DNA from 4 places in the Bradyrhizobium sp. HKCCYLS3077 genome. Region 3 is predicted to be linked to each of the others. Evidence: predicted binding sites of a transcription regulator. Region 3 holds the regulator's gene; each other region holds the start of a gene.
What was found. Region 3 encodes LexA, which represses DNA repair genes until DNA is damaged. Its sites were predicted from a motif close to TGTTCNNNNTGTGTTCNG; they were not measured.

Region 1 (7,963 bases), 110 kb from region 3:
GAAACCACGGAAAGCTGTCGGCAAGCGTGCCGTCGAGATCGAAGATGACGAGAGCGTAGGGCATCGCGGGTGAGACACTGCCGTGCTGAGGACGATCGCGGTCGAAGGTACCCGATGAGGGCCGTTGCGCGCCAGCATGCGCGTCCACGCCGCAGGTGCCTGTGGCATGAGCTGCCGGGAGCATCGTCGATAACCTGGAGTTGAACGTGTTGTGATGAGTCTGCGCTGGTTGTTGGCGTATGATGAGCGTGCGCCGAGGGGCTCACGCCCCTTGTCGCAAACTTGTTTTCAGTCTCGTCGCTCCCTTATTTCAAATCAGAGAGATTTCAGATGCCCTTCAACAAAAACGCAGCCGCGTACCTGTCCTACTACGCCTATATCGACGACGCGCTGGCGACGGTGCAGGCCAACGATTTCGCGCAATATCTGCAGGCCATTCCGTCCGGACCGGCCAATGGCCCGTGGTCGCTGTGCTGGGGCCCGGCCGTGAATGACGGCGTGCTCGCCTATGTCGCGAAGGGGAATGACGGCAGCTATGGGCTCGCCTTCCGCGGCACCGATGTCGATGGCTCCGTCTCCGGCACCTTCGAGAACATCGGCGCCGATCTCGAGGCGTTCTTCACGGTGCCGTTCCTGTATCCGCAACAGCCGCTCGCGGCCGGTGCCGCGCAGGCGCAGATCTCGTCGGGGCTGAACGGCGCGCTGGCTCTGGCGATCGGCTTGACCGATCCGGTCACCGACATCTCGCTGCTGGACTATCTGCGCGGCCTTGCGAAGTCCGGCCCGCTCGACCTGACGGTGACGGGCCACAGTCTCGGCGGCGCGCTCGCCGTCGCGGCCACCGCGTGGCTGCAGGATCAACTGCCCAAGGCCGGGCCGGTCTCGTTCAAGCTGTGGCCGCACACATTCGCTGCGCCGACGATGTGGAACGCGGCGTTCGCCACGCGCTTCGCCCAGCAATTCACCTATTATGCGGCGGTCAACAGCAACGACGCCGTGCCGATGGGCTGGGCCAATCTTCAGACGCTGCAGAACACCTATCCGGCGCCGTACCCAAGCCTGGAGCACACCGATTTCAGCATCTATCTCGCCGTCCTGGCGGTGGAGGCCGTCGTGGCCAAGCTCGGCTACACCCAGATCGCGCCGAGCAATCCGGACGTCTGGGCCGAGCCGCTGCAGTCCGCGGCAGCGTGGACCGATGAAGCAGGGCTGATGCACTCGATGCAGAACGTCTACTTCAAGCACGTTGTCGGCAAGGCCGGGCCGAATCTCCCCGGTACGACCACGACGGGCATCGCGCGTCCGCGCGCGGTCGCCGTGGCGGCGTGATCGCACCGGCGCGACGCTGCATTCTCCGGCATGCGACGTGACTCTTGCAGACCCGAATCTTCGGATCTGCAAGAGGCGATCGTCGCGTGTCCGATCACGATTGCCTCACGGCTTTTGTGAGCGTGCGCTGCGGGAACGTCTGCCGCACCGCGGCCGTTTACCTCGCACGCAAGCAAGGAGATTCACATGCAACGCACGATCAAGATGGCCGCGCTGGCCGCTGCCACCCTCGTTATCGGCACCGCCGCCGCATCGGCACAGGGCTATGCCCGATACAATGATTCTATGGCCTTCGTGCCACCGGCGCAGAGCTACGATTCCGAGCCGGTCTATGGCGCCGCGGCTGCGCCGGTCTACGCGCCGGGTCCGGCGGCCTGGGGCCGCGGCTACAACGGCACCAACCATCCGACCCCCGGCTCGACCCAGGGCGACGTCGGTCCGTCCGGCAACAACAACGGCACGCTGACCGGCGTCTATCGCCAGTGGTAATCGCCATCGCGTGAGTTAGTGCGCGTGAGTGAGTACGCGTGAGGTGAAAGCCCGTCGCTCGGACACGAGCGGCGGGCTTGTCGCGTCCGCCTCTGTGCAGGCAGAGCTTGTCTCAGCCCGGATCACCCGATCGCGTCAACGTGAACGATGCGCTGTGTCGCAGCAATTGTCGCGGCCTCGCGCGGAACCCATGAGGTACTTACGTTGTTTGCTCCGCGATAATTAGGAACGAAGGAGCAAGTTCATGACGCGCATGTTTGGTTTGGCGGCGTTGACCGCTGTCACGGTCATTGCCGGCACCGCGGCGGCCTCGGCCGGCGAGTACGGCCCCGGCGGCTATGGCTATGGCGGCCAGGTCACCAGCAACTACGCCTATCGCGACTCCTACGCCTGGGCACCGGCCCCGGTCTACGAGGAAGGCTACGTCGCCGTCGCGCCGGGCCCGTATTACGGCCCGGGCTGGGGCGCCGGCTACAACGGTACCAACCACCCGACCCCGAGCTCGACCCAGGGCGACGTCGGCCCGGGCGGCAACAACAACGGCACGCGGAGCGGGTATTACCGCTGGTGAGTTGAGTTCTGAGTGAGAGATAGGACGACCAAGCCCGCTGCTCTTAATTGAGCGGCGGGCTTCTTCTTGGTGGACGGCACCGCCGACTCAGCCGTCATCGCGAGGAGCGCAGCGACGAAGCAATCCAGAGTCCCGCCTTTGGCTCTGGATCGCGTCGCTTCGCTCGCGAGGACGATCAAACAATAATTACTCCGCCGCCTCGCTCGCCGCGCCACGCCCGCGCTTCTTCGGCTTGGCCGACTTCTCCAGCACCGGTTTCAGGAATTGTCCCGTGTAGCTGCGCGGCGCTTTCACGATGTCTTCCGGCGGGCCCCAGGCGACGATCTCGCCGCCGCCGTCGCCGCCTTCGGGGCCCAAGTCGATCACCCAGTCGGCGGTCTTGATGACCTCGAGATTGTGCTCGATGACGACGACCGTGTTGCCCTGCGCCACCAGCTCGTGCAGCACCTCCAGGAGCTTCTTGACGTCGTGGAAGTGCAGGCCCGTCGTTGGCTCATCCAAGATGTAGAGCGTGCGGCCGGTGGCGCGCTTCGACAGCTCCTTGGCGAGCTTGACGCGCTGGGCCTCGCCGCCCGAGAGCGTGGTGGCCTGCTGTCCGACATGGATGTAGTCGAGGCCGACGCGGCGCAGGGTCTCGAAGGTGTCGCGCACGCGCGGCACCGCCTTGAAGAACTCGGCGGCCTCCTCGACGGTCATGTCGAGCACGTCGGCGATCGACTTGCCCTTGAACAGGACGTCGAGCGTCTCGCGGTTGTAGCGCTTGCCCTTGCAGACGTCGCAGGTGACGTAGACGTCGGGCAGGAAGTGCATCTCGATCTTGATGACGCCGTCGCCCTGGCAGGCCTCGCAGCGGCCGCCCTTGACGTTGAAGGAGAAGCGGCCGGGCTCGTAGCCGCGCGCCTTCGCCTCCGGCAGGCCCGCGAACCATTCGCGGATCGGGGTGAACGCGCCGGTGTAGGTCGCGGGGTTGGAGCGCGGCGTGCGGCCGATCGGCGACTGGTCGATGTCGATGATCTTGTCGATGTGCTCCAGGCCCTCGATGCGGTCGTGCGGCGCGGCCGCCTCATTGGCGCCGTTGAGCTTGCGCGCGATCGCCTTGTACAGCGTGTCGATCAGCAAGGTCGACTTGCCGCCGCCGGACACGCCGGTGATGGCCGTGAACAGGCCGAGCGGAATCTCGGCCGAGACGTTCTTGAGATTGTTGCCGCGCGCGTTGACGACCTTGATGGTGCGGCGATGGTTCGGCGGCCGCCGCTCGGGCACCTCGACCTCTAGCTCGCCGGTGAGATACTTGCCGGTCAGCGACTTCGGGTTGCGCATGATCTCGGCGGGCGTGCCCTCGGCGACGATGTGGCCGCCATGGGTGCCGGCGCCGGGGCCGATGTCGAGCACGTAGTCGGCGAGACGAATCGCGTCTTCGTCATGCTCGACGACGATCACGGTGTTGCCGAGGTCGCGCAGCCGCTTCAGGGTGTCGAGCAGCCGGGAATTGTCGCGTTGGTGCAGGCCGATCGAGGGCTCGTCGAGCACGTAGAGCACGCCCGTCAGGCCCGAGCCGATCTGCGAGGCCAGGCGGATACGCTGGCTCTCGCCGCCGGAGAGGGTGCCGGAGGAGCGGGCGAGGGTCAAATAGTTCAGGCCGACATCGAGCAGGAAGGTCAGGCGGTCGCGGATCTCCTTGAGGATGCGCGTGGCGATCTCGGTCTGCTGCGCGTTGAGCTGGGCCGGCACCTCGGCGAACCATTCGCCTGCGGCCTTGACGCTGAGGTTGGAGATCTCGCCGATATGCTTGCCGCCGACCTTGACGCACAGCGCCTCGGGCTTCAGCCGGAACCCCTTGCAGCCGGCGCAGGGCACGTCGTTGAAATATTTGCCGAGCTCCTCGCGCGCCCATTCGCTCTCGGTCTCGCGGAAGCGGCGCTCGATGTTGGTGATGACACCTTCGAACGGCTTCTTGGTGTCGTAAGAGCGGACGCCGTCCTCATAGGTGAACTTGATCTCGTCATCGCCGGAGCCGTGCAGCAGCGCGTTCTGCGTCTTCTTCGGCAGGTCCTTCCACTTGGTGTCGAGCGTGAACTTGTAGAACTTGCCGAGCGCGGTCAGCGTCTGCAAATAATAGGGCGAGGACGACTTGGCCCAGGGCGCGATCGCGCCCTTGCGCAGGGTCACATCCTTGTCGGGAATGACGAGGTCGGCATCGACATGCTGCTCGACGCCCAGGCCGCCGCATTCCGGGCAGGCGCCATAGGGATTGTTGAACGAGAACAGCCGCGGCTCGATCTCGGGGATGGTGAAGCCGGAGACCGGGCAGGCAAACTTCTCCGAAAACAGGATGCGCTCGGGCCCGCTCTTGTCGTGAATTTTTGCCGTCTTCTTCTTTTCCTTCTCCTCCGCCGGCGCAGCGGAGGCGGGGGCGTCGGCGAATTCGACGACGGCCAAGCCCTCGGCGAGCTTCAGTGCGGTCTCGAAACTTTCGGCGAGGCGCTGGCCGATGTCGGGGCGCACGACGATGCGGTCGACGACGACGTCGATGTCGTGCGGGAATTTCTTGTCGAGAACAGGCGCCTCGGCGAGCTCGTGGAAGGTGCCGTCGATCTTGACGCGCTGAAAACCCTTCTTGAGGTATTCGGCGAGCTCCTTCTTGTACTCGCCCTTGCGTCCGCGCACGACCGGCGCCAGCAGATACAGGCGCGTGCCCTCGGGCAGCGCCAGCACGCGGTCGACCATCTGCGACACCGTCTGGCTCTCGATCGGCAGGCCTGTCGCGGGCGAGTAGGGCACGCCGACGCGCGCCCAGAGCAGGCGCATGTAGTCGTAGATCTCGGTGACGGTGCCGACGGTCGAGCGCGGATTCTTCGACGTCGTCTTCTGCTCGATCGAGATCGCCGGCGACAGGCCGTCGATCTGGTCGACATCCGGCTTCTGCATCATCTCCAGGAACTGGCGCGCGTAGGCCGACAGCGATTCGACGTAGCGGCGCTGGCCCTCGGCATAGATCGTATCGAAGGCGAGCGAGGACTTGCCGGAACCGGAGAGGCCGGTGAACACCACGAGCTTGTCGCGCGGGATCTCGACGTCGATGTTTTTCAGATTGTGCTCGCGGGCGCCGCGGATGGTGATCGCCCGCAGGCTCGACGAGTTGGCTTGCGCGCGCTGCTTGGCCTTGAGCACTTCATCCATGACGATCGTCCCACGGCGCAAGGCTGCGCCATCGTTGCAGGCGCGTTACGCCGGAAGCCGGCAATCGGACGCCAGAGGGGAAAAGGTATCGTCGGAACGTAGGAAGAACGAGGGCGGATTTCCAGTGCCGCAGGCGAATCATCAACAATGCGCTTGGCGAATGGCAGCGACTGGCAGGAGCGGACGGTTCCGCTCGCGACTTCCGGCCAAAGAAAAAGCCTCCGCCCTTGCGAGCGGAGGCTGTGTGCGTTGGCCCGAAGGCGTCGTTCTTAGAAGTGGTAGTTCACGCCGACCTGCACGGTGTGCAGGTTGAGCGTGCCCGAGGGGATGTTGTTGGCGAAGTAGTTCTCGCTGCTCAGGCTCTTGTAGAGGTATTCGCCCTTCAGCGACCACTGCGGCGCGAACATCCACTCGGCGCCGGCGCCGACGGTCCAGCCGGTGTGGAACTTGCTGTCGGACACCGTGGCACCCAGGAAGGTGTTGCTCAGCTTGTTTTCAGCCCAAGCGAAACCGCCGGTGGCGTACAGCAGGGTCGGGCCGAAAGCGTAGCCGATGCGGCCGCGAACGCTACCGGTATCCTGGATCTTGGTTTCGAACGTGCCCAGGAAGCCCGGGATCACGCCGGTCGCCTTGATGCTCGACCAAGCGGCATCGGCCTCGAGGCCGAACACGACGGCGCCCTGCTGCCAATTGTAGCCGATCGTGCCGCCAGCGAGGCCGCCATCCGGGCCGTTGTCTTCAACGGTGGCGTAGCCGCCCATTGCACCGATGTAGAAACCGGTCCAGGTCGGAACCGGCGCCAGCACCGGGGCCTTGGTGTAGGTCGGGCGCGCAGCGAGATCGGCGGCGGCAGCGGGAGCGGCCAGGGCGGCCATGGCCACGGTCGCGAGCAGGATCTTCTTCATTGTTGTCTCCAGTTTAGTCCTTGAAGTCCGCGTCGCACCGATAGTCTTACGCACGAAACAGACTCACCCGTTCAAGTTGACGGGGGTCCTATAGCCCGGTTCCGAGCGGATTGCCGTCACCCTGAAGCCACACTCGGGACGAAACCGCGTTTTTACGGGTGGGTTCCCGAAAGCCTTTGTCACACAATGGCTTGGTTCCCTGTGTGACAGGGCTGCGGAGGTGGCGTGCGGGCAACAAAAAAGGCCGGCTGAGCGCCGGCCTTTCTCAAAACACAACTGAGTAACGGCCGATCAATACTTCGCGACGACTGGCCCGCCGAAGCGATAGTTCAAGCGCGCCGTGAACAGGTCCACATCCTGCTTGATGTTATCGTTCTGGGTGAAGACCGCGCCGCGGAACGGAACGTTCGTGGTGCCCATGAAGAGGTGGTCGTATTCGAAGCCGACCGACCAGTTCGGCGCAAAGGCGTATTCGACGCCGGCGCCGACGGAGGCGCCCCATTTGTGCACGGTCGTGGTGGCCAGCACCGTGTTGACCACGCCGGAAAAGATCTCGTACTTGGTGTCGGTCACGGCCGCGCCGCCCTTGGCGTAGAGCAGGGCGTCACCGAAGGAGTAGCCGATCTGGCCGGTGAACAGGCCGAAGGCGGTGAGCTTGGTGCGGTTGCGGTCGGGAACGAACAGCGGCGTGGCATTGTTGCCGGTCAGATCGGCCCAATTGCCTTGCGCCTCCAGACCGAACACGACCTGGCCCATCTGCCAGCGATAGCCGAACTGACCGCCCACGGTGCCGCCGGTCGCGTTGTGGCAGCCCTCGGCACGGCCATCCGCCAGTGTCCAGCAATTGCGGCTCGTGCCATAGCCACCGTTGATGCCCAGGTAGAAACCGCTCCAATCGTTGATGGCGACGATCATCGGCGGCGCCTTGGTGTACGGACGGGCCGCCATGTCGGCCGCCGAAGCGGAGGTGGCGGTTGCGATACCAACGAGGGCCGTCGTGATCACAAGCAACTTCTTCATCAAATTCTCCCCCAAGGAGTTGGATTGACTAGCGATGGGGAAGTCATACACGCGGGCCTTCGATGAGGCTGTAACGCTTCAGCCACAAGGCCAAAAAAGCGTTATAAATCATATATTTATCACGAAATGGCCGCTCCGACGCCGGGCTCCTGACACGAAAAAGGCCGGCGCTGGGGCCGGCCTTCTTGAAGCGGTATCGAGCGGCGAGTTTGCCTCAGTAGCGGGTGCTCGCCGGACCGCCGAATCGATAGTTCACGCGGACCGTGGCCATGTCGATGTCCTGCTTGATCGTATCGGTCCGCGCCGCCACCGTCGCCGTGGCGGGGAAGTTGATGTCGCGCGACCCCATGAACAGATGATCGTACTCGACCGCGACCGACCAGTTCGGCGCGAAGCCGAACTCGACGCCGGTGCCGACGGTGCCGCCCCAGCGGGTCTCGCTGGTGGAGTCGAGCTGCGTGCCCACGGG
Region 2 (7,963 bases), 120 kb from region 3:
GTGCGAGCCGTCGAGCCGCTTGATCAGGGTGGCCTCGATCTTGGCCTCGGTCTCGCGGCTGATGCGGCGGCCAGAGAGCTGGGCTGCGATCACCTTGGTGTCGTTGACGACGAGCTGGTCGCCCGGCTCGAGCCAATCGGGCAGATCGCCGACGGTGCGGTCACGCAGCACGCCGTCGCCCTGCACCACCAGCATGCGCGCGGATTCGCGCGGGCTCGCCGGGCGCAGCGCGATGTTCTCGGGGGGGAGATGGAAATCGAACAGGTCGGTGCGCATCGTCGTTCTGGGACGACCATCGGCCCTTATCCTGAGGAGCGTGCGTAGCACGCGTCTCGAAGGATAAGGCCCGACTGTTGGCCTCATGGTTCGAGACGCGTGCTGCGCACGCTCCTCACCATGAGGGTCGAGCGCCGCGAGCGACGCTGCACAGAGGAGCATGAACACGCCGTGAGGCGTGTTCATGAACAGGGTCGTTCGTTACGCCGCGTCGGCGGCCATGTACGCCTTCACGATCTTGTCCGGATTCTGCACCGGCTCGCCGCGCTTGATCTTGTCGACGTTCTCCATGCCCTCGGTGACCTTGCCCCAGACGGTGTACTGCTTGTCGAGGAAGCGGGCGTCGTCGAAGCAGATGAAGAACTGGCTGTCGCCGGAATCCGGGCTGGCGGCGCGGGCCATCGAGGCGGTGCCGCGGACATGCGGCTCGGCGTTGAACTCGGCCTTCAGCTTCTTGCCCGAGCCGCCCGTGCCGGTGCCCTGCGGACAGCCGGTCTGCGCCATGAAGCCGTCGATCACGCGGTGGAACACGATGCCGTCATAGAAGCCCTCGCGGACGAGCTCCTTGATGCGCGCGACATGGCCGGGCGCGAGGTCGGGACGCATCTCGATGGTGACGGGGCCCTGGGTGGTTTCGAGGATCAAGGTATTTTCGGTCGCAGCCATTCTGGTCTCTCAGGTTCTGGTTGAATTAATGAGGGGGCAGGACAACGGACAGTCCGGTCCGGGGGTCTGAAATGTCGCGGCGCCTTCTCTTGTGCGGCCGCCACCCCTCCTGACGGCAATCCGAGCACAACGAGGCCCGGGCGATGCGGGTCCAGAATAGACCCAACCCGCTTAAAGCTGAAGCCGCCCCGGCTGTCGACCCGGTGGACGGCGCGTGGCAAAGGGTTCCTTAAGCGGCGGGAACCCGGCCGTGAGCGCCGGGTGCCCTGCTCCGCCCGCGTCTCGAGGGCGGTTACTTGATATCCGAGGCGACCTGGACCTTGACCATCTTGTCCGGATCGGTCACGGCGCCGCCCGCCGAGCCCGGAGGCGCCTTCTTGAGCTTGTCGACCACGTCCATGCCCTGCACGACCTCGCCGATCACCGTGTACTGGCCGTTCAGGAAGGACGCATCGCCGAAGCAGATGAAGAACTGCGAGTTGGCGGAATCGACGCTGTCGCCGCGGCGGGCCATGCCGACGGTGCCGCGCTTGAACGGCGTCTGCGAAAACTCCTGCTTCAGGTTCGGATATTTCGAGCCGCCAGTGCCGTCGAATTTCTGGCCGTCGCCGGTCTGCGCCATGAAGCCTTCCATCACCCGGTGGAACGGCACGTTGTTGTAGTAGCCCTCGCGCGCCAAGGTCTTCAGCCGCTCGGCGTGCTGCGGCGCCAGGTCGGTGCGCAGCTTGATGACGATGCGGCCCTTGGTGGTGTCGATGACCAGCGCATTCTGCTTGTCGAGACCGGCGGGCAGCGATTGCGCCAGCGCCGGCAGCGCGAACACGAGAGCGAAGACGAAAGCGATAGCTCGGATCATGGAAACTCCGAAAGGATGAGAGGGGAACGCGAAAGTCGACGACCCGACGTACGCGGGCGCCGGCCGACGGATCGTCAGACGAACTTGGCTTTCAGGGGAGCCACCACCGACGGCGGCACGAAGTGCGAGATCTCGCCGCCCATCGCGGCGATCTGACGGACGAGGCTGGCGTTGATCGGGCGAACCGATACCGAGGCCGGCACGAACACCGTCTGGATCGACGGTGCCATGGTCTGGTTCATGCCAGCCAATTGCATCTCATAATCGAAATCTTTGACGTCGCGCAGGCCGCGGATCATCAGGATCGCGCCGGCCTTCTGCGCCGCCGTGATCGTCAGATTGTCGTAGGTCGAGGCCTCGAACGCACAGCCCGCGGCGGCGGCGACCGGCCCGAACACCTCGTGCGCCATGGCCAGCCGCTCTTCGGTGGAGAACAGCGGCTTCTTGCCGTGGTGCACGCCGACCGCGACGATCAGCTTGTCACAGAGATGGACGGCCTGCCGGACCACGTCGAGATGGCCGTTGGTGACGGGATCGAACGAGCCTGGATAGAGCGCAATGCGTTGCATGCGTCCGTCCTATACCGGCCGGAACAGCCGGGCAAGCTGCGCGGGCCGCCGGCTGGCGCAGCTGTGATGGCCGCGGCCGCGTCTCGCACGGGCCGGACGGAACTGCAGCCGCTGACCGCGATTGTTTCGTCGGAACTTGGGCCGCGAAACACAGCCGCGGCGCCATGAAATCATTTCGGCCGGCGCGCGAAAGCATCCCGAAACCCGGAATGGTTATCAAATCCTTAACGAACGACGGGCCGCGAACGGCCCGACATCGAGACCAGGACAGGGGACCGTCATGATCAAAGCGCTTTCTGCGATTGCAGCGGCCGGCTCCGTGGCTGCCGCCCTCACCCTCCTGCCGGGCTTTGCCCCGCAGGTCGAAGCGAGCGTGCCGCGTCCGCTGGCCAAGGCTGACCGTCTGGATATCCGCCCCATCGGCCGCGACTGCTCGCAGCAGGCCTGGCCGAATTTCGAGGCCGCCTGCCTGCGCACCGCCGGCACCAAGACCGCGATCCGCGAGGCCCGCGTCGTCGGCGTCGAGCGGGCGCAGTGAAGCGAATAGCGAATAGCGAATAGCGAATAGTTTGGGACTATGATTCGTCCCCTACTCGCTACGCCCTGTTCGCCACTCGCACCTCATTCGCCATTCGCCGGTTCAGCCGCCCCGTTGCCGTTCTCCGTCTCCTCGCCGATGTGCTCGACCGAGACGACGTGCTCATCGTCAGCCGTGTTGAACACGATGACGCCCTGGGTGGAGCGTCCGGCGATGCGGATGCCGTCGACCGGGCAGCGGATGAGCTGGCCCTTGTCGGTGACCAGCATGATCTGGTCGCTGTCCTCGACCGGGAACGATGCGACCAGCTTGCCGTTGCGGTTGTTGACGGACATCGCGACGATGCCTTTGCCGCCGCGACCGGTCGTCCGGTACTCGTAGGATGAAGTGCGCTTGCCATAGCCATTGACCGACACGGTGAGCACCACCTGCTCCTGTGCCGACATCTCGACATAGCGCTCCTGCGACAGCTGGATCGCACCCGCGGCCGCCTCCTCGCTTTCGGTCTCGACCGGCTCCTCGGTCGTCGCGTCGCCCGACATCGCCCGGCGCATCTTCAAATAGGCCGTGCGCTCGTCCGAGGTGGTCTCGACATGGCGCAGGATGCACAGCGAGATCACCTTGTCGCCCTCGGCGAGCGCGATGCCGCGCACGCCCATCGAGGTGCGGCCCGTGAAGACGCGCACATCGGTGACGGGGAAGCGGATGCACTGGCCGCCGGCGGCGGTCAGCAGCACGTCGTCGCGCTCGGTGCAGATCTGGACGTTGACGATCTCCTCGCCCTCATCGAGCTTCATCGCGATGATGCCGGAGCGGCGCACGTCGACGAAATCCGACAGCTTATTGCGGCGGACATTGCCGCCGGTCGTGGCGAACATCACGTCGAGATTGGCCCAGGAGGACTCATCCTCCGGCAGCGGCATGATCGTGGTGATGCGCTCGCCCTGCTCGAGCGGCAGGATGTTGATCAGCGCCTTGCCGCGGCCGTTGGGGGCTGCGATCGGCAGCCGCCAGACCTTCTCCTTGTAGACCTGGCCGCGCGACGAGAAGAACAGCACCGGCGTATGCGTGGAGGCCACGAACAGCCGGCTGACGAAATCCTCCTCGCGGGTCTGCATGCCCGTGCGGCCCTTGCCGCCGCGGCGCTGCGCACGATAGGCCGACAGCGGTACGCGCTTGGTGTAGCCGGCGTGCGACACGGTCACGACCATGTCCTCGCGCTGGATCAGGTCCTCGTCCTCCATCTCGCCTTCCTGCTCGGCGATGACGGTGCGGCGCGGGGTGGCAAACTCGGCCTTGATCGCCGACAGCTCGGTCTTGACGATGTCCTGGACGCGGGCGCGCGAGCGCAGGATGTCCAGATAGTCGGCGATCTCCAGCGCGAGCTTGTCGAGCTCGTCGGAGATCTCCTCGCGGCCGAGCGCGGTGAGGCGCTGCAGGCGCAGATCGAGAATGGCCTTGGCCTGCTCGAGCGACAGCCGCGCGGTGCCGTCCGGATTGATGCGGTGGCGCGGATCGTCGATCAGGGTGATCATTGCCGCCACGTCCTGCGCCGGCCAGTCGCGCGACATCAGGGTTTCGCGCGCGGTGTTCGGATCGGGCGAGGTGCGGATAACGCGGATGATCTCGTCGATATTGGCGACCGCGATGGCGAGGCCGACCAGGATGTGGGCGCGATCGCGCGCCTTGTTGAGCAGGAACTTGGTCCGCCGCGTCACCACCTGTTCGCGGAACGCCACGAACACGCTCAGCAGATCCTTGAGGTTCATGGTCTGCGGCCGGCCGCCGTCCAGCGCCACCATGTTGGCGCCGAAATTGGTCTGCAGCGGCGTGAACTTGTAGAGCTGGTTCAGCACCACGTCCGGCACGGCGTCGCGCTTGAGCTCGACGACGACGCGGAAGCCGTCGCGGTCGGATTCGTCGCGCAGGTCCGAGATGCCCTCGATCTTCTTCTCGCGCACCAGCTCGGCGATGCGCTCGACCATCGAGGCCTTGTTGACCTGGTACGGGATTTCCGTGATCAGGATCGCCTCGCGATCCTTGCGGATGGTGTCGATCGTCACCTTGCCGCGCATCACGATCGAGCCGCGGCCGGTGTGATAGGCGGAGCGGATGCCGGCCCGGCCGAGAATGATGCCGCCGGTCGGGAAGTCCGGTCCGGGGATGATCTGGTTGAGCTCGTCGATCGACAGCGCCGGATTGTCGGTTAGCGCGATGCAGGCGTCGATGACCTCGCCGAGATTGTGCGGCGGGATGTTGGTCGCCATGCCCACGGCGATGCCGCCGGCGCCGTTGACGAGCAGGTTCGGAAACTTCGCCGGCAGCACCGACGGCTCTCGTTCCGAATTGTCGTAGTTCGGCTGGAAGTCGACGGTGTCCTTGTCGAGATCGTCGAGCAGCGACTGCGCGATCTTGGTCAGGCGCGATTCCGTGTAGCGCATCGCCGCCGGCATGTCGCCGTCGACCGAGCCGAAATTGCCCTGGCCGTCGATCAGCGGCACGCGCATCGAGAAGTCCTGCGCCATGCGCACCAGCGCGTCATAGACCGACTGGTCGCCGTGCGGATGGTATTTACCGATGACGTCGCCGACGGTGCGCGCCGACTTGCGGTACGGCTTGTTCCACTCGAAGCCGTTCTCGTACATGCCGTAGAGGATGCGCCGGTGCACGGGCTTCAGGCCGTCGCGCGCATCGGGCAGCGCCCGCGCCACGATCACGCTCATCGCGTAATCGAGGTAGGAGCGCTTCATCTCATCGAGGATGGAGACGGGACGAATGTCGGAAGGTCCGCCCGGCTCGCCGGGCTTCTCATCTTCTTTATCGGACAAAGGGGATACCGGTCGGTTTTGACACGCGAAAATCGCTTGGAATCATATAGCGCATCGCGTCGCGGCAGGCCACCCCTCCACGTTCCCGCGCGAAGGTTTTTATAGCCGCATTTCCAGCGACTTAACGAGATCTTACGTTGCGATCGACGGTGGCCGCGGGCGTCGCGCGCGGCCCGGCCGGAGCCGGGTTTCCCGCGCGCGTTTTCACCTCAGAACGGAATGTCGTCGTCCATGTCGCTGTTGCGGCTGGCGGCTGCCATCGGGCGGCGCGGCGCAGGCGCCGAGGACGGGCTGCTCATGCCGAAATCACCGCCGCCCGTGTCGTCGGCGAAGTTGCCCCCGCCTCCGCCGCCACGGCCACCGAGCATCGTCAAGGTCGAGTTGAAGCCCTGCAGCACCACCTCGGTCGAGTACTTCTCGACGCCGCTCTGGTCGGTCCATTTGCGGGTCTGCAGCGCGCCCTCGATGTACACCGTGGAGCCCTTCTTGAGATACTGCTCGGCGACCTTGCAGAGACCTTCGTTGAAGATCACCACGCGGTGCCACTCGGTCTTTTCCTTGCGCTCGCCGGTGTTCTTGTCGCGCCACGTTTCCGACGTCGCGATGCTCAGATTGGCGATCGGCCGCCCATCCTGCGTCCGCCGGATCTCGGGGTCCTTGCCCAGATTTCCGACCAGAATCACCTTGTTCACACTACCCGCCATCACACTCTCCCGCGGTTTTCAGATCACCGGGCCGGCTGTGGCCCACCGGCCTCTCGGCCCACGGTGGCTCACCCCTTCCTCTCGCGGCGGACCCTATACGGTTGCCGCGCCGGCCACCTGCCTTCTCGTCGCTTATCCACATATAGCAGGCCAGCGCCGATTGTTCCAGTTTTGTTCGCGCGACTGTGTATGCAACCATGCGTGGAGTTCCATGAAACCCGATGGAACCGGACGGCCGAGAAATGGAACCCTGAAAAGTTCCCGTGAATGGTCAAAAATTCTTTAACTTACATAAACTTAGATCGCCTCACTTCCTCCCCTCCTGTGGCTTTTGGGAGACGGTATTGGGGGTTGAATCGCGTATATTTTCGGATGGATTGAGGCCGCATCCGCGGTCGCACCCACTCACAGAATGTGCGCCTCCGGGGACCCTGTGGAGACGCCAAAGCGGGAGACTTGGGATGAACCTTGGGATGAAACGAATTTTTCTTGGAGCAGTCAGCTTGATGGTGTTGGGGTCGCTGACCCCCGCGAGCGCCGCTGATCTCGCCGCCCGCCCCTACACGAAGGCGCCGATGGCCGCGCCCGCGCCGCTCCCGACCTGGACCGGCTTCTATCTCGGTGTGCAGGGCGGCGGCGGCTGGGGCCGCAGCGACGAGACCTACTTCGGTGGACCGAACGTCGTCGGCTTCACCCCGACGCAGCGTTACGACTTCAACGGCGGCTTCGTCGGCGGCGTGGTCGGCTACAATTGGCAGGTCGACAACATCGTGTTCGGCCTCGAAGGCGACTACCACTGGGCCGACATCAACGGCCGTTCGGCCGAGATCAACGCCGGCTTCGGCGATTCCTACTTCACGCACCTGCGCGGCTTCGGCGACATCAAGGGCCGTCTCGGCTGGGCTGCAGGCCCCGCTTTGCTCTTCGTCAGCGGCGGTGCCTCGGTCGGAGACTTCCAGCATCGCTACGACCGTGGCCTGCTCGGACCGGCGTTCGGCGGCTCCGTCAACGATTGGCGTTGGGGTTGGACCGTCGGCGCTGGCGCCGAGTACATGTTCGCGGCGAACTGGTCGGCCAAGGTCGAGTACAATTACATCGACTTCGGCCGCAGCACGCTGCAGTACAACAACCCGCCGGTCGCCGCCAACCGCTCGGAGTGGAACGACACCATCCACACCGTCAAGGCTGGCATCTCCTATCACTTCGGCGGCCCGGCCCTGTCGCGCTACTGATCGCAACCTGAACTTGAATTTGTCGAAAGGCCGGCCTCGCGCCGGCCTTTTTTTGTGTGCTGGTCCCGACACTTGCTAGCCGGCTGTGTCGTTTGGGTGACGGCTTTTTCCGGTCAGAGGGGCTATCAAGGCGTCGCGGGTGGGCGTTGGTGAGAGCGTGCGTGCGGGCGTCGGACTAGGTTTGGGGAATGCGATGAGAAGTCTGTTGCTGGGGGCGACAACTTCGCTGGCGCTGGGGCTTGCGCCGGCCATCGCTGCCGACTTGCCCGCGCGCACCTTCACCAAGGCGCCTGC
Region 3 (7,963 bases):
CTGTCGCCGGGCAACGAGGTGCGGCTGCGCTACGCCTATTTCATCAAGTGCCGCGAGGTCATCAAGAACGACGCCGGCGAGATCGTCGAGCTGCGCTGTACCTATGATCCCGCGACCAAGGGCGGCAACGCGCCCGACGGACGCAAGGTCAAGGCGACGATGCACTGGCTGCCGGCCGCGCAGTCGCGTGTCGCGGAGATTCGCATCTACAACCAGCTGTTCGCCAATCCGAGCCCGAACGCGGCGGACTTCACCGCTGACCTCAATCCGAACTCGCTGGAGGTCTTGACCGACGCGCGCATCGAGCCGGCGATCGCCGAAAGCAATTCGGCCGAGCCGATGCAGTTCGAGCGCCAGGGCTACTTCGTGCGCGACCCCGACTCGACGCCCGACAGGCTGGTGTTCAACCGCACCATCGGCCTGCGCGACACCTTCGCGAAGGAGGTCGCGAAGGGCTGAGGCGCGCGCGGCTCAGCCGATCGCATCCTGGCCGGCATCGGTCAGCGCCGGCACGCCGTCGCTGACTTCGACGAGACCGCGCTCGGTGAGCAGCGACAGGTCCTCGTCGCTGACGGGAGAAAGGGTGAGCCGGTTGGCCTTGATGTCGCGCAGGGTCCAGCGCAGGTGGATCGCCTTGTCGAGTTCGAGGTCGGCGAAGGGGTCGTCGATCGCGTGGTCGTCCATTGCCGTATAACTCCGGGGACGGACGAAAGTTCCAGTGCATCGCGGAATGCATCGACCGATATTCCCGTTCCGTTCTGCTAGGCGCGCTCGCACAGCTTCCGGTAGCCTGACGCCAGTCCGGTAGCGGGTGGTGTGGGCATGGCGGGGCCGGTGCGGCCGCCAGGAGGGCGGCGCGGGTTCGCGGGCGTGATGGCCGATGTCTGGCCGCCGCGCGGCGCGCTCGCCGGCGGCTGGTCCGCCATCGGCGCCGGCGCATGGCCGTCGCTTGCCGGCAAGCTCGGGAGCTGGGCCCGGGACGAGGCCGGCGCAGGGCGGCTGTTGCCCTGGGTGCCCGTCGCGTTCGGCGCCGGCATCGCGCTGTATTTTTCCGCCGACCACGAGCCCGTGCTGTGGATCACCGCCGTCACGGCGGTGCTGCTCTGCGTCGCGGCCGGGCTGATGCGCCGGCATCGGCTGTTTCCGGCGGCCGTAATGATCGCAGCGGCGGCGGCAGGGTTTGCCGTCGCGACCGCCAAGACCGCCCGCGTCGCCCATCCCGTGCTGGCCCGGCCGCTGTACTCGGTCGCGCTCACGGGCTTCGTCGAAGCGCGCGATATCCGCGAGCGCAGCGACCGCATCGTGCTGCGGGTGACGTCGATGGAGAGCCCGCGCAGCAGCGTCACGCTCGCGCGCGTGCGGCTCGCGGTGCGCAAGGGCACGGCGCCGGAGGTCGGCAGCTTCGTGCAGCTCAAGGCACGGCTGCTGCCGCCGCTCGCGCCGGTGCGTCCCGGCAGCTACGATTTTGCGCGCGACATGTTCTTCCAGGGCATCGGCGCCTCCGGCTTCGTGATGGGTGCGATCACCGTGCAGCCCCCGGCGCAGGAGCGCGGATTGGCGTTGCGCTATGCCGCGACCATGCAGGGCCTGCGCGATGCGATCGATGCGCGCATCCGTGCGCGGCTGAATGGCGACGAGCGCGCCATCGCCACCGCGCTGCTGACCGGGCGGCGCGACGCCATCACGCCCGACGTCAACGACGCGATGTTCATCTCCGGCCTCGGCCACGTGCTGTCGATCTCGGGCTATCACATGGCGGTTGTTGCCGGCGTCGTGTTCTTCGCGATGCGCGCGCTGCTCGCGTTGATCCCGGGCCTCACCATCAGCCATCCGATCAAGAAATGGGCGGCAGCCGCGGCGCTGCTTGCGGCCGCGTTCTATCTGCTGCTGTCCGGCGCCGAGGTCGCGACGCAAAGATCGTTCTTCATGACGGCGGTGGTGCTGATCGCCGTGATGGTCGACCGCCGCGCCGTCACCTTCCGCACGCTCGCGGTGGCCGCGATGGTCGTGCTGATCGCGGCTCCCGAAGCGCTGGTGCATCCGAGCTTCCAGATGTCGTTTGCGGCGACGCTCGGCCTCGTCGCGCTGGTGCAGTTCGGGCTGCCGAAACTGTTTGCCACGCCGGACAGTTCGACGACGCAGCGCATCGCTTTGTGGGGCGGTCGCGAACTGTCCATGCTGCTGCTGGCCTCGCTGATCGCGGGGCTTGCGACCACGCCCTATGCGGCGTTTCATTTCCACCGCGTCACGCCCTACGGCGTGCTGGCCAATCTTGCGGCCATGCCGGTGGTCTCGGTGCTGGTGATGCCGGCCGGCCTGCTAGGCCTGCTGGCGGCGCCGTTCGGCCTCGACGGCGTCTGCTGGACGGTGATGGGCTGGGGCATCGACTGGATGATCGCGGTGACCCGATGGGTCGCCGCATTACCCGGCGCCGTCGGGCGCATCCAGGCGTTCGGCATCGGGCCGCTGATCGCAGCCAGCCTGGGACTCGTGCTGATCGGCCTCTTGCGCACGCCGCTGCGCTGGTCGGGCGCGGTGCTGCTGGCGGCGGCCGCGGCCTGGGCCGTCGTGACGCCGCAGCCGGACATTCTCGTCTCCGGCGATGGGCGTGCCGTGGCCGTCCGCGGCCGCGATGGACGCCTGCATGTGATGCGCAGCGGCAAGGACGTGTTCGTCACCAAGGAATGGCTCGCGGCCGACGCCGACGCGCGGCTGCCTGCCGAGTCGTCGCTCAGTGACGGCGTGTCCTGTGACGAACAAGGATGCGTGGTCGCCATGGCCGACGGCCGCATCGTCGCGCTGACCTTGCGCGCGGACGCCCTCGCCGACGATTGCGCCCGCGCTGCGCTGGTGGTGACGGCGCGCTCCGCCCCAAAATCCTGCCAGGCCGCTGTGATCGACCGTCCGCGGCTGCAGCAGCAGGGCGCCTTGATGCTCGTGCAGAGCGGCAAGGGGTTCGCCGTTACGCCGGCGCGCGCCGACGGCACCGGCCGGCCGTGGTGGCCGGCGCCGGCCGAGGCCAGCGAGTTCGAGGCGACACTGACGCCGCGCGCGTCACCGTCGCGCGCGCAGGACGCGACGCCGCCGGAGATGGAGCAGGGTGGTGAGGATTAGGCTGGCGCCCACGCCACCGCTGCAGCGTCCCAATCCCTGCCCTGGAGGCGAGCACCAGGACACAGCCAGAGCATGAAGTCGATCGAGCCCATCATGCTCTCATTGACGATTGGGACAAAGTTTCGCCGGCTGCTCTGCGCGACAGTCGTCGACTGCCTATGATGACGCTGGCAAGGCACCGCGACATCGGTCTCACCCTCCCCTGGAGGGGGAGGGTCGATCGCGCGCGAAGCGGGCGAGCGGGGTGGGATGAAGCCGCGGGCGCCGGTGCAAGTGGAGAGATCACCCCACCCGGCTCATACGCGCTTTGCGCCTATGAGCCGACCCTCCCCCTCCAGGGGAGGGTGAACGAGCGCGGGGCCGCCAGATGCGATTCTGTAGAAGCACATCATGGCCAGTGCGGTCGTTAGGATGGGCGATTCCACGATTCACAGACGCCAACGGCACCGCAATCGTCAGAGCTGGCTGAGAGCCGTCCGACGGTTGCAGTGTCGCGTGCGATCCGGAACGACGAATGCGGATGCGATCCGCTCGTCGCGTGACCTAGGTGATGCCTACCGGTCAGGTGATGCTGATGCGGCGGATCGGCGTCGGCTGCTGTGCCGGCACGTCTTCCGCGATGTCACGACGCTCGCCGGGCTGCTTGCTGACCGGCAATTGCAGCACGGTGACGCGCTGGCCTTCGCAGAGCTGAGTCACCAGCACGTGGCGTCCATCCGCGAACTCGATCGCGTCGTGATGGCGGTCGGGAATGTGCTTCTCGATGGTGTTGAACTTGGCGACGCGCTCGCGGATCGTGCGGGTCCACAGCCAGCGGCTGTCGTAGCGGACGTCCTCGGCAAAGGCGAGCTCGGTGCCGGGCAGCATGCAGACCGCGACGGTCGGCTCGCTTTCCAAGGCGAAGCCGCGGGTCGCGGTGCCGCGGAACGTCGTCGAGATCAGCGTCTCGCCGACTTTGGCGGGACGGGAGGCAACGGCATGGAGGCTGTAGTCACACATCGGATCGCTCCTCGTTCAGAGATAGCTGACCCACGCTCCCCCCGGACAGGCGCAGGCCTCTATCAGAGTGGACATCGGGAGCGATGTTAGCGCGCGCTTCGCGGCAATTCTGCGCTGATCTGCAGTGCGCGCGGGCGCTGCCGATCACAAGCGTTTGAGTGTGCCGCGCTGCACATCATGATGTGCATTCTCAACTGACTCATAAATAGGCGGCCGCGAGTCCGGGCGGCTCACACCGCCGATCTGCTGGGCAGATCCGGCGGCCTCGCAGACGCCGGGACTCAGTACTTCCGGTACAGCCCGACCAGCTTGCCCTGGATCTTCACCCGGTTGGGCGGCAGGATGCGCACCTCATACGCCGTGTTGGCCGGCTCCAGGGCGATCGACGCGCCGCGGCGGCGGAAGCGCTTCAAAGTCGCTTCCTCGTCGTCGATCAGCGCCACGACGATGTCGCCGGTGTCAGCGGACTCGTTGCGCTGGATCAGCGCCATGTCGCCGTCGAGGATGCCGGCGTCGACCATCGAATCGCCGCGGACTTCGAGCGCGTAGTGCTCGCCATTGCCGAGCATGTCGGCCGGCACGCTGATGGTGTGGCTGCGCGTCTGCAGCGCCTCGATCGGCGTACCCGCGGCAATCCGGCCCATCACCGGCACCGCGACGGGACGCTCGCCATCGTCGAGCGCCGGCGTCGAGGTGCGCACCTTGCCGAGATTGCCCTCGATCACCGACGGCGTGAATCCGCCGCGCCGGTTGTTGGCGGCCTGCGAGAGCTCGGGCAGCTTGATCACCTCGATCGCGCGGGCGCGATTGGGCAGCCGGCGGATGAAGCCGCGCTCTTCGAGAGCTGTAATCAGCCGATGGATGCCGGACTTGGAGCGCAGGTCGAGCGCATCCTTCATCTCGTCGAAGGACGGCGGCACGCCGGCTTCCTTGAGCCGTTCGTTGATGAACCGCAGAAGTTCGTACTGTTTGCGCGTCAGCATCTCGACCTGGTCCCCGGTTGGTTGTCGTCCGAAGTTCTCAAGAGCTCTTGCGTCCCAGAGCCCAACTGGACGACCGTCATTCACGTCACCCGCAACATACTAAAAACAAATCATGAACGGACACTATCTGTTCGATGTGTGTTCTGCAATCCTAAAAATATGATGAATGGACCGAGCTTTACCGGAGGAAGCCCACCCACCGACGCCTCACCTGGGCAGGCGCAGGATCTCGCAAGGGCTGCCTGCGGGAGCCTTCGGCGCGAAGGCCGGACGGATCACCAGCGCCTGCGAAAGCGCGAGATTCCCGAGCAGAGACGAATCCTGCTGGTTCACCGGCGTGGCGATCAGCGTGCCGTCGGGGCGCTCTTCCAACTGCGCGCGCAGATAGTCCTCGCGTGAGTCGTTCGGCCCGAGTTCGCGGCCGAGCAGGGCGGTCTCGCGCGGCGGCGCGACCTCCTCGCGCCCGAGCAGGGCACGAATCAGCGGCACCAGGAACAGGATGGCGCAGACATAGGACGACACCGGGTTGCCCGGCAGGCCGATCACCCTCATGCCGCCGAGCCGGCCGTGCATCATCGGCTTGCCCGGCCGCATCGCGATCTTCCAGAACGCCATCTCGACGCCCTCGGCCTCCAGGGCCTGCTTGACCAGATCATGGTCGCCGACCGAGGCGCCGCCGGTGGTGATCAGGATGTCGGCTCCAGACTCGCGCGCCCGGCGGATACCGGCCACGGTGGCCTCCATCGTGTCGACGGCGATGCCGAGATCGATCGGCTCGGCACCCTCGCTACGCACCAGCGCCCGCAGCGCATAGCCGTTGGAATAGACGATCTGGCCGGGACCGGGCTCTGAGCCCGGCATCACCAGTTCGTCGCCGGTCGCGAGCAGCGCCACCTTCGGCCGCCGCCGCACCGGCAGCGCCGGATGATTCATGCTGGCCGCCAGCGACAGGTCGCGGTCGCTGAGCCGGCGTCCGGCCTTCAGCAGCACCATGCCCTGATGGAAGTCGACACCCGCGGGGCGGATGTGCCGGCCCTTGATGGCCGCCTCGTTGAGGACCACATGGCCGCCCTCCGCGGTCGTATCCTCCTGGATGACGACCGCATCGGCGCCCTCCGGCACGACGCCGCCGGTGAAGATGCGCGCCGCCTCGCCAGCGCCGACCACGCGATCGAACGGCCGCCCGGCCGCGACCTCGCCGATCACCTTGAGCTTGGCGCCAGGCCTGTCGGCATCGGCCGCCCGCAGCGCGTAGCCGTCCATCGCCGACATCGCCTCCGGTGGCTGCGTCCGCAGTGCCGCCAGGTCGCGCGCCAGGATGCGGTGGAATGCCTCGTCCAGCCCGACCATCTCCTCAGGCAGCGGCTCGGCGCCGGCAAGCACCGCGGACAACGCATCGGACACCGGCATCAAGGCCATCAGAGTTCCTTTGGAAGGAGGCGGACGAGTCGAGGGAGTCGCGTTCTAACCGAACGCGCAGGGCGGGGCCAAGGGGCCATTCCGACCGGTGCCTTGGGGAGCAGCCTCGCGCGGGGCGCTCTCACAATGTGGCGAGAAACCTCGTGATCAGTCCGGTGACCTCCGCGGGCTGTTCGAGGCTCGGCAGATGCGCAACACCGGTGATCCCGTGACCGGCCGCGTTCGGCGTCGTCGCAGCAAGCAATCGGCTTCGCTCCTGGATATGAGGAAAGTCGAGGTCGCCCCAGATCACGAGCGCCGGCGCGGTGATCTCGCCGAGGCGCGGGAAGGCAGGTGTCACGTCGAGACTTGCGCCCACCGGCGCTGCGCGCAGCGCGGCGGCGTTCTTCTGCAGAAACATGTCGCGCAACTCGCCCGATACGCGCCCATTAGGTGCGAGCGGACCGTCGAGCCAGAGATGCGCCTTGAGCATGCTGACGCGGTCCCAATCGCGTGCCGCCTCTGCTGCGGCGACATCGCGCAGCAGCGCCGTGATGGCCGGTGGGTAGACCGGCTCTGGCGCTCCGCTTATCGAGGGCGCGATCAGAACGAGGGCACGTGTCCGCGACGGCTGCGCCAGCGCGAAGTCGAGCGCGATCTTTCCGCCTTGCGAACAGGCGACAAGCGTCGCCGGCCGGCCCGGCGCGAGCGCATCGATCACCGCGAGCAAGTCGGCAACCGGTGAATGGTCTTCGATCTCTGCCACCGTCTCTCCGAAGCCGCGGCGATCGTAGGCGATCGCCGTGTGGGTGGCTGCGATGTCGTCGATCTGCGCAAGCCACATGGTGTGGTCGAACACCGCTGCATGCAGGAAGACGACGGGCTCGCCTCGGCCGGCAACCAACGTCGCGAGTTTTGCACGGCCGGAAATAATTCGACGAAGTGAGTTCATATCACACCGGATGCCTGATCCACACGTTGGGTTCGACGTAGACGGCGTAATCTTGCTCGACCGATGTGAGCACGGGCACCAGCGCGCCGGGGATCTCGACCTCGCCTGAATGATCGAATGGCACGCCCGTCCATTGTGACCACTCTGCAAGCGTGCCGACAATAGTCATCGAGCACGGCGCAATCTTGACGATCTCGCCACCGATCGCGAGGTGCGTGCGCAGCCAGGAATCGGCGAGCTGGCCGTCGGCGCGGCGCTCATCGAGATACGCGTGCATCGGGATTCGCGGTTGCAAATGCTTCTGGTTCGGCCGCACCGGCGCGTAGAGCTCGGAGAAGCCCTTCGCTCGCGCGCATTGCTTGAACGCATCGAGCATGGCGCGCGAGCTGCCCGGCACGCGCGCCTTCGGCAGCAGGGCGATCTCCAATGCGCTCATGGTCGTCGGCTGCCGTCCCAGCATGCGGTCCTCGTGACCCCAGCGGATCACCTCGTCCCAGCCGGCATTGGGCAGTTCGTC
Region 4 (7,963 bases), on a different contig from region 3:
CGCCATCGGCATCGAGCTGCCGAACGTGCATCGCGAGAAGGTTTACTTGCGCGAGCTGCTGGTGGCCAAGGAGGCGACGGAGAGCGTCGCCAAGCTGCCGCTCTGCCTCGGCAAGAACATCGGCGGCGAGTCCATCATCATCGATCTCGCCCGCACGCCGCACATGCTGATCGCCGGTACCACCGGCTCGGGCAAGTCGGTCGCGATCAACACCATGATCCTGAGCCTGGTCTATCGCCTCAGGCCCGACCAGTGCCGGCTGATCATGGTCGACCCGAAGATGCTCGAACTGTCCGTCTATGACGGCATTCCCCATCTGCTCACGCCCGTCGTGACCGACCCGAAGAAGGCCGTCGTCGCGCTGAAATGGGCGGTGCGCGAGATGGAGGAGCGCTACAAGAAGATGGCCAAGCTCGGCGTGCGCAACATCGACGGCTACAACGCCCGGCTTGCGGAAGCCCGCAACAAGGGCGAGGAGCTGACGCGCACCGTCCACACCGGCTTCGACAAGGAGACCGGAAAGGCGATCTATGAGGAGGAGAAGCTCGACCTCGATCCCCTGCCCTACATCGTCATCATCGTCGACGAAATGGCCGACCTGATGATGGTCGCCGGCAAGGACATCGAAGGCACCGTGCAGCGCCTCGCCCAGATGGCGCGCGCCGCCGGCCTGCACGTGATCCTGGCGACGCAGCGTCCGTCGGTCGACGTCATCACCGGCACCATCAAGGCCAACTTCCCGACCCGCATCTCCTTCCAGGTGACGTCGAAGATCGACAGCCGCACCATCCTCGGCGAGATGGGCGCCGAGCAGCTGCTCGGCCAGGGCGACATGCTCTACATGGCCGGCGGCGGCCGCATCAGCCGCGTCCACGGCCCGTTCTGTTCCGACGAGGAGGTCGAGAAGGTGGTGCGCCATCTCAAGGCCCAGGGCTCGCCGGAATATCTCGAGGCGGTCACCGCCGAGGAGCCGAGCGAGGAGGACGGCGCCGTGTTCGACGCCACCGGCATGGGTGGCGGCGGCGGCGGCGACGACCTGTTCGCGCAGGCCGTGGCCGTGGTGAAGCGCGACCGCAAGGCCTCGACCAGCTACATTCAACGCCGGCTGCAGATCGGCTATAACAAGGCCGCTTCACTGATGGAGCGGATGGAACAGGAAGGCATCGTCGGCCAGGCCAACCACGCCGGCAAGCGCGAGATCCTGGTGCCCGAGGAAGAAGGCGGGTTCTGAGCCCTGCCCGTCTCGGTCCCAGATCTGCCGTTTCCGTGTCGTAACTTCACGCAATTACGATCACGCTGACCGACCGAACCACGATAGAAACGCGGAAACATCAGGACGCCGTTTTGAAAAGCCCCTTGTTGAACAGCACGTTTTCATCTCCAGCGGCCTGCCGCGGCCGCCGCTTGTCGACCTGGATGGTGGCGGGCGCCATCACCGTCCTCACAGCGACCGGCCATGCGGCCGCCCAGGGCACGCCGGCGCCCAAAGCGGGGCAGAAGAGCGGCGGCCCGGTCAGCGCCTCCGAGCCGCAGCGCGGCGGTCCCGTGGCCACCCAGACCACGCCGCCCAACCCGATCATTCCCGATCCCCGGCGCAACGTGCCGGCCAGCATCTTCACCTCGTTCGACGCCAACCAGAAGGCGCAGGCCGCCAAGGTCAGCGCCTATCTGTCGTCGCTGCAGACCTTGGTCGGAAACTTCGTTCAGGTCGGCCCGGACGGCAGCAAGACCAAGGGCGATTTCTACATCCAGAAGCCCGGCAAGGTGCGCTTCGAATATGAGCCGCCGACGCCGATCGACATCGTCGCCGACGGCTCGTCGCTGGTGGTGCGCGACCGCAAGCTGGCGACCCAGGACGTCTACCCGCTGTCGCAGACGCCGCTGCGCTATCTGCTGTCCGATCGGATCGACCTGCTCAAGGACACCAACGTCATCGCGGTGTCCTCGGACGATCTCTATGTGACGATCACGATCGAGGAGAAGCAGGCGCTGATCGGCACCAGCCGGCTGATGCTGATGCTCGGCGCCAAGGACGGCCAGCTCAAGCAGTGGACCGTGACCGATCCGCAAGGCTACGACACGACCATCGCCGTCTACAACCTCGACACGACGAAGAAGCTCGATCCGGCGATGTTCAAGATCGACTTCACCAACTACAGCACGCCGCCGGGCTGACGCCGGGCGGCGCACCGCTCAGCGCGACTCGAGGCCGCGGACCTTCCACTGCGCCTCGGACAGCGCGAGCTTCTCAAAGCGCTTGCGCGCCTCCTCGACGTCGTCGGCGGCAAGCGCGTCGCAGCCGGGACGCGCGCGCAGGATCATCGCGGTCGTCGCCCAGCCCAGCCGCGCCGCCTTGCAGGCCAGCAGCAGATCCATCAGGCGATCATCCTGCAGCAGCGATTCGATCGTCTCGATCGAGACCACGCAGAGCAGCGCGAGCGCCGCGATCACGGCGGGAAAATCGCCGGTGACGCAGAAGCGATTGACGGCGGAGTCGCCGAGCTTGCCGCTGCGATTGAGCGCGGCGACCTCGGCCTTGACCTGCTCATAGTCCCACATCGCCCGCATCGCGGCGCCCGACGACCGGGTCGGCGCGGCCTGCAGCGTGGCGCGGGTCGCCGGCGGCGCGGCCTTGATGAAGCGGGTGCGGGCGGCCTCGCTGGCGGCGGCGACGAAAGCGCGCGACAGCTTGGCCGGGAGATCGGTGCGCAGCGCCAGCTTCTCGGCCAGGTCCTCATCGCGCTCGGCGATCTTGAACAGGCTGCGATAGCCGTCCTCGGAGAGTTTCGCGGTGAGGTTCTGCGCCAGCGCCATGCGCACGGCCGGGAAGCCGCGGGCGATCAGCTGCGTCGTGAGACTGTCGCCGATGCCCCTGCGGCTGGCGATCGCGGCCAGATGCGCCGGGCTACCGGCCCGGATGAACTCCGCGAGATCGCGTTCGGTCAGCACGGCCGCCTTGGCCAGCATCGGACCTGCGACCCGCAATTCGGGATGCACCGCGAGCAGACGGACGGTGGCGTAGGGCGCACGCTCGACACCGGCGAGCGCCATGCTCAATTCGGCTACCAGATCGGTCGCGACCTGCGGCATCAGCCGGGCGAACATCTGGTCATAGAGATCGAGCTGCTCGTCCGACGCCGGACGCGGGCCGGCGAGGAACAGGCTGGTGGTCCGGCGCAGCATGTCGGTGGCGAGTTCGGACACCGTCCTCGCCTCACCGGCGGGCGTTTTGACGGATGGAGCTGCCGCAGGCGCTGGGGGCATTGCAATTCTCTCATGGTCGGCGCCGGCCGGCTGTGAGGCGGCGCGCATCGCTCATCAATTTGCGGAAGAATGCGAAGGCCGGACTAAAGGGGCGTTAAGCCAACCACGGGGAACTACGGAAGCGTCAGGCCGTCGTTAACGGATTTCACCCGGCCCGGGCCAATGTTCTCGTCTTGTTCTTGCGAACGCCCTCCGCTTCCGCTAGCCTCTGCATCGGGAGGGGCACCATGGTCCAGCGCGTTTCCACCGTCGCCTTCGAGGGGATCGAGGCCCGCGCGGTCGACGTGCAGGTCCAGGTCGCGCCGGGACTGCCGGCGTTCGCGATCGTTGGCCTCCCGGACAAGGCAGTGTCGGAGGCGCGCGAACGAGTCCGTTCGGCGCTGATCGCCTCTGGCCTCGCGCTGCCGGCGCGGCGGATCACCGTCAACCTGGCGCCCGCCGATGTGCCGAAGGAAGGCAGCCATTACGACCTGCCGATCGCGCTCGGCCTGATGGCGGCGATTGGCGCGATTCCGCCGGATGCGCTGAGCGGCTTCACCGTACTTGGCGAGCTTGGCCTCGACGGCTCGCTCGCGCCCGTCGCCGGCGTGCTGCCGGCCGCGATCGGCGCCAATGCGCGTGAGGAGGGGCTGATCTGTCCGGCCGCCTGCGGCGCCGAGGCGGCGTGGGCCAGTCCCGACCTTCAGATCATCGCGGCGACGTCGCTGATCCAGATCGCCAATCACTTCAAGGGCACGCAGGTGCTGTCGCGCCCGCAACCGAAAATCCAGGAGGCGCCCGCGAGCCTGCTCGACCTGCGCGACATCAAGGGCCAGGAGAGCGGCAAGCGGGCGCTGGAGATCGCAGCCGCCGGCGGCCATCATTTATTGATGATCGGAAGTCCAGGTGCCGGCAAGTCGATGCTGGCGGCGCGGCTGCCTTCGATCCTGCCGCCGCTGTCGCCGGCCGAGCTGCTGGAGGTCTCGATGATCGCCTCGGTCGCCGGCGAGATCGAGGGCGGCGCGCTGACCAATCGGCGTCCGTTCCGCAGCCCGCACCATTCGGCGAGCATGGCGGCACTGACCGGCGGCGGCCTGCGCGCGCGGCCGGGCGAGATCTCGCTGGCGCATCAGGGCGTGCTGTTCCTCGACGAGCTGCCGGAGTTCGACCCGCGCGTCTTGGATTCACTGCGCCAGCCGCTTGAGAACGGCGAGGTCTCGATCTCGCGCGCCAACCACCGCGTCACCTACCCTGCCCGCTTCATGCTGGTCGCCGCGATGAACCCCTGTCGCTGCGGCAATGCTTTCGAGCCCGGCTATGCCTGCAAGCGCGGCCGCATCGACCGCTGCACCGCCGACTACCAGACCCGCATCTCCGGCCCGCTGATGGACCGCATCGACCTGCGCATCGAGGTGCCCGCCGTCACCGCCGCCGACCTGATCCTGCCGCCGTCCAAGGAAGGCTCCGCCGAGGTCGCGGCCCGCGTCGCCGCCGCGCGCGACCTGCAACGCGCCCGCTACGCCAAGGCCGGCCTGCCGCACATCCGGACCAACGCCGAAGCGCCGGCCGCCGTGCTCGACGACATCGCCAAGCTCGATGCACCTGGCCAGAAGCTGCTGCGCGAGGCCGCCGAGACGATGCGGCTGTCGGCGCGCGGCTATCACCGCGTGCTGCGCGTGGCGCGTACGCTGGCCGATCTCGACCATGCCGAGACGATCGGCCGGCTGCATCTGGCGGAGGCCCTTTCCTATCGCGCCCTGGCCGAGGACAATCGGCACGCGGCGTAACCGCGACGCCCTCCATCAACCCTCTGGTAACGACTTCTCTTTACGCTCCGACAACCATAAGGCCCGCGTTTCCGCCCCTAGGCCTGTTGCGTCGGTGCGTGTCATGTTGCGTTTCAAGGTCATCGTGTCGGCCGTGCCGCTGATCGCGGCCGCTGTCTTTGCCAAGATTGAGTTGGCGCCCTCCGCCCAGCCCTGCATTGCCATCGGCGCCGACAGCGTCCTGCTCGGCTCGGGCCCGTTCCACGCCGATCTCCATGTCGACTTCACCGACGATCCCGCACGCGCGACGGTGCGCGTGGCGCTGGCCGACAGTCCGGAGACGGCCGATTTCGTGGTCGTGGATGATGCGCCTGGCCGGGAGGATCAGGGCTGCGGCATGAGCGCCGCCACCCAGGTCGTCGCGATCGCCGCCGATCCGCATCCGGACGCGACGCTGATCTATCTCGCCCGTGACGATGCGGCGGATGGCCGCGCCGACTATCGCATCTATGTGCGCTCCAGCCGCACCAGCGCGCGCGAAGCGGCGGCGCTGATCGTCGCGGCACGCAGTCACTCGCCTTCCCCGGTCAATCCGGTGCTGTGACCCGGACTAACGTCCGGTTCACCATCTCTGCACGGGCGTTGCACGTGTGGAGCAGCCTTCAAAGTCTCGGCAAGACCGACGTCGCATGGTGCGGGTCGGCAACGACATTGGAATCGAGATCGTCGGGGACGAGCGATGGGACGGATGTTTCATATCAGGCTGCAGCTGCGCCGCTTCATGCGCCGTCACCGCACCATCTTCGCGATCCTGCGGTCGCTGATGATCTTCTCCGCCGGGTTCGGCGGCGCCTATGGCTTCATCAAGGCCAGCATCTCCGAGAATTCCGGCTATAACCCGCACACCTTCGCGATCGGCGCGAGCTTCCTGTTCGCGCTCGCCTGCGTCGGCCTTGCAACGCTCAGCATGCGGCTGCGCTTTGTGAAGAAGAAGCTGCACAAGATCGCGCTTCACAACGAGGTGCTGGCCGACCGGAATTGGGAGTTACAGGAAGCCGAGCAGCGGGCGCGGAACCTGTTCGAGCAGCAGGGCGATCTCATCGTCATGCGCGAGCAGGACGGCAGGATCGTATTCGTCAACGACGCGTTCTGCCAGATGGCCGGTCTCGACCGCGAGAACCTGGTCGGCAGCCGCTTCGCCTTCGGGCTGATCGAGCAGGGCGACAGCGCGCTCGAGCCCAGCGGCACGCGCGTGCATGACCAGCGCATCGACAGCGCGATCGGGCCGCGCTGGATCGCATGGCGCGAGGCGCTGGTGCGCTCCGATGCCGGCCACCCTGCCCTGCTGCAATGTGTCGGCCGCGACGTCACCGACCGCACCGAGACCGAGCGCGCGCTGGCCGATGCGCGCGACCAGGCCAACGCCGCCAACCGCGCCAAGTCGCGCTTCCTGGCGATGGCCAGCCACGAGATCCGCACGCCGCTGAACGGCATCCTCGGCATGAGCGGGCTGCTGTTGGAGACGCAGCTGACGCCGGAGCAGACGACCTACGCCAGGGCGGTGCGCACGTCAGGCGAAGCGCTGATGTCGCTGATCAATGAGCTGCTCGACTATTCCAAGATCGAGGCCGGCAAGCTGGCGCTGGAGGCGCAGCCGTTCTCGCTGGCCGCGCTGATCGAGGAGATCACCGAGCTTCTGGCGCCGCGGGCGCAGGCCAAGCAGCTTGAGATCGCGGCCTATATGGATGAACGGCTGCCGACTTTCGTGACGGGCGACGCCGCGCGGCTGCGCCAGGTGCTGCTCAATCTGGCCGGCAACGCCATCAAGTTCACCTCCAAAGGCGGCGTCGCCATCATCGCCGAGCCTGGCATCTGGCCGAACGAAATCAGCTTCCAGGTCCGCGACACCGGCATCGGCATCGCCGCCGATGCGCAGGAGCGCATCTTCCGCGAATTCGAGCAGGCCGACGACAGCGTCGCCCGCAGCTTCGGCGGCACCGGCCTGGGGCTGGCGATCTCCGACCGCATCGTCAAGCGGATGGGCGGCCGGATCAATCTGCAGAGCGAGCTCGGCGCCGGCTCGACCTTCGAGGTCTCCGTCCCGCTGCCGGCCGCGCTCGAGCGCGGCGAGCAGAACAGTTTTCGCGGACCCGATCTCACCGGACAGTCGATCATGCTGATCGCACCGCCCGGGCTGCAGGCCGAGCTGATCGAGCGACGACTGCAGAACTGGGGCGCGCAGACCTGTCTCGTCGCCGAGACCGAGGTGGCCGAAGCGCTGCTGCCGGAGCGCGCCTGGCATGCCGTGCTGGTGGACGACGCCATCGGCAGCGAGACGGCGCGCAGCCTCGGCATGGCCGCGCAGCGCCACACCACGCGTCTGATCGTGCTGGTCACGCCGGTGAGCCGCCACGAACTGGCGCCGACGGCGCCGTTTAATGGCTATCTGGTGAAGCCGCTACGCGCCGCCTCACTCGCCGCCCGCGTCGGCTTCGACGTCGATGGCGCGGCCGCGACGCTGATCGACGATCCCGTTCCGATGATCGCGCCGCCGATTGCCGCGCGCGCCGGCACCGGCTTGTCGATTCTCGTGGCCGAGGACAACGACATCAATGCGCTCTTGATGCGCTCGCTGCTGACCAAGCTCGGGCATCATGCCGATATCGCCGTGCACGGCGAGGCCGCGCTGGATTCCTGGCTCGCGGCACGCTCGGCCAGCACGCCCTACGATTTGATCCTGATGGACGTGCAGATGCCCCGCCTCGACGGCATCGCCGCGGCGAAGCGCATCCGCGCGCTCGAAGCCGCCGAGCCCGGCCGCCGCACGCCGATCCTGGCGCTCACGGCGAACACGCTGGTCGAGGACCGCTACGCCTGCTTCGAGGCCGGCATGGATGGATTTTTGGTCAAGCCGATCGATCGTGACAAGCTGGACGAGGCCCTCGCCAATCTGG

Region 1: uvrA (excinuclease ABC subunit UvrA) is a predicted target of LexA. The motif match lies at 5,662-5,679, and genes of this name have one in related genera.
Region 2: ACQR0Z_RS17040 (single-stranded DNA-binding protein) is a predicted target of LexA. The motif match lies at 6,599-6,616, and genes of this name have one in related genera.
Region 4: ACQR0Z_RS00400 (YifB family Mg chelatase-like AAA ATPase) is a predicted target of LexA. The motif match lies at 3,428-3,445, and genes of this name have one in related genera.

What each region holds. Positions count from the first base shown of each region.
Region 1 covers NZ_JBNPTH010000004.1:163,791-171,753, forward strand. Annotated here, with positions in the region: gene ACQR0Z_RS16990 (HAD hydrolase-like protein) at 1-64, opposite strand, end outside; gene ACQR0Z_RS16995 (lipase family protein) at 331-1,329, shown strand; gene ACQR0Z_RS17000 (hypothetical protein) at 1,516-1,818, shown strand; gene ACQR0Z_RS17005 (hypothetical protein) at 2,063-2,389, shown strand; gene uvrA (excinuclease ABC subunit UvrA) at 2,576-5,569, opposite strand; gene ACQR0Z_RS17015 (outer membrane protein) at 5,839-6,474, opposite strand; gene ACQR0Z_RS17020 (outer membrane protein) at 6,766-7,494, opposite strand; gene ACQR0Z_RS17025 (outer membrane protein) at 7,709-7,963, opposite strand, start outside.
Region 2 covers NZ_JBNPTH010000004.1:173,191-181,153, reverse strand. Annotated here, with positions in the region: gene queA (tRNA preQ1(34) S-adenosylmethionine ribosyltransferase-isomerase QueA) at 1-276, opposite strand, end outside; gene ACQR0Z_RS17065 (peptidylprolyl isomerase) at 478-942, opposite strand; gene ACQR0Z_RS17060 (peptidylprolyl isomerase) at 1,235-1,798, opposite strand; gene coaD (pantetheine-phosphate adenylyltransferase) at 1,873-2,367, opposite strand; gene ACQR0Z_RS17050 (hypothetical protein) at 2,648-2,905, shown strand; gene gyrA (DNA gyrase subunit A) at 2,989-5,733, opposite strand; gene ACQR0Z_RS17040 (single-stranded DNA-binding protein) at 5,943-6,437, opposite strand; gene ACQR0Z_RS17035 (outer membrane protein) at 6,911-7,669, shown strand; gene ACQR0Z_RS17030 (outer membrane protein) at 7,863-7,963, shown strand, end outside.
Region 3 covers NZ_JBNPTH010000004.1:50,501-58,463, forward strand. Annotated here, with positions in the region: gene ACQR0Z_RS16435 (glutamine--tRNA ligase/YqeY domain fusion protein) at 1-459, shown strand, start outside; gene ACQR0Z_RS16440 (hypothetical protein) at 472-684, opposite strand; gene ACQR0Z_RS16445 (ComEC/Rec2 family competence protein) at 823-3,114, shown strand; gene ACQR0Z_RS16450 (hypothetical protein) at 3,676-4,113, opposite strand; gene lexA (transcriptional repressor LexA) at 4,395-5,096, opposite strand; gene ACQR0Z_RS16460 (molybdopterin molybdotransferase MoeA) at 5,304-6,515, opposite strand; gene ACQR0Z_RS16465 (alpha/beta fold hydrolase) at 6,637-7,446, opposite strand; gene ACQR0Z_RS16470 (hypothetical protein) at 7,448-7,963, opposite strand, start outside.
Region 4 covers NZ_JBNPTH010000001.1:82,467-90,429, forward strand. Annotated here, with positions in the region: gene ACQR0Z_RS00385 (DNA translocase FtsK) at 1-1,231, shown strand, start outside; gene ACQR0Z_RS00390 (outer membrane lipoprotein carrier protein LolA) at 1,417-2,175, shown strand; gene ACQR0Z_RS00395 (DUF2336 domain-containing protein) at 2,194-3,264, opposite strand; gene ACQR0Z_RS00400 (YifB family Mg chelatase-like AAA ATPase) at 3,492-5,030, shown strand; gene ACQR0Z_RS00405 (hypothetical protein) at 5,134-5,613, shown strand; gene ACQR0Z_RS00410 (ATP-binding protein) at 5,749-7,963, shown strand, end outside.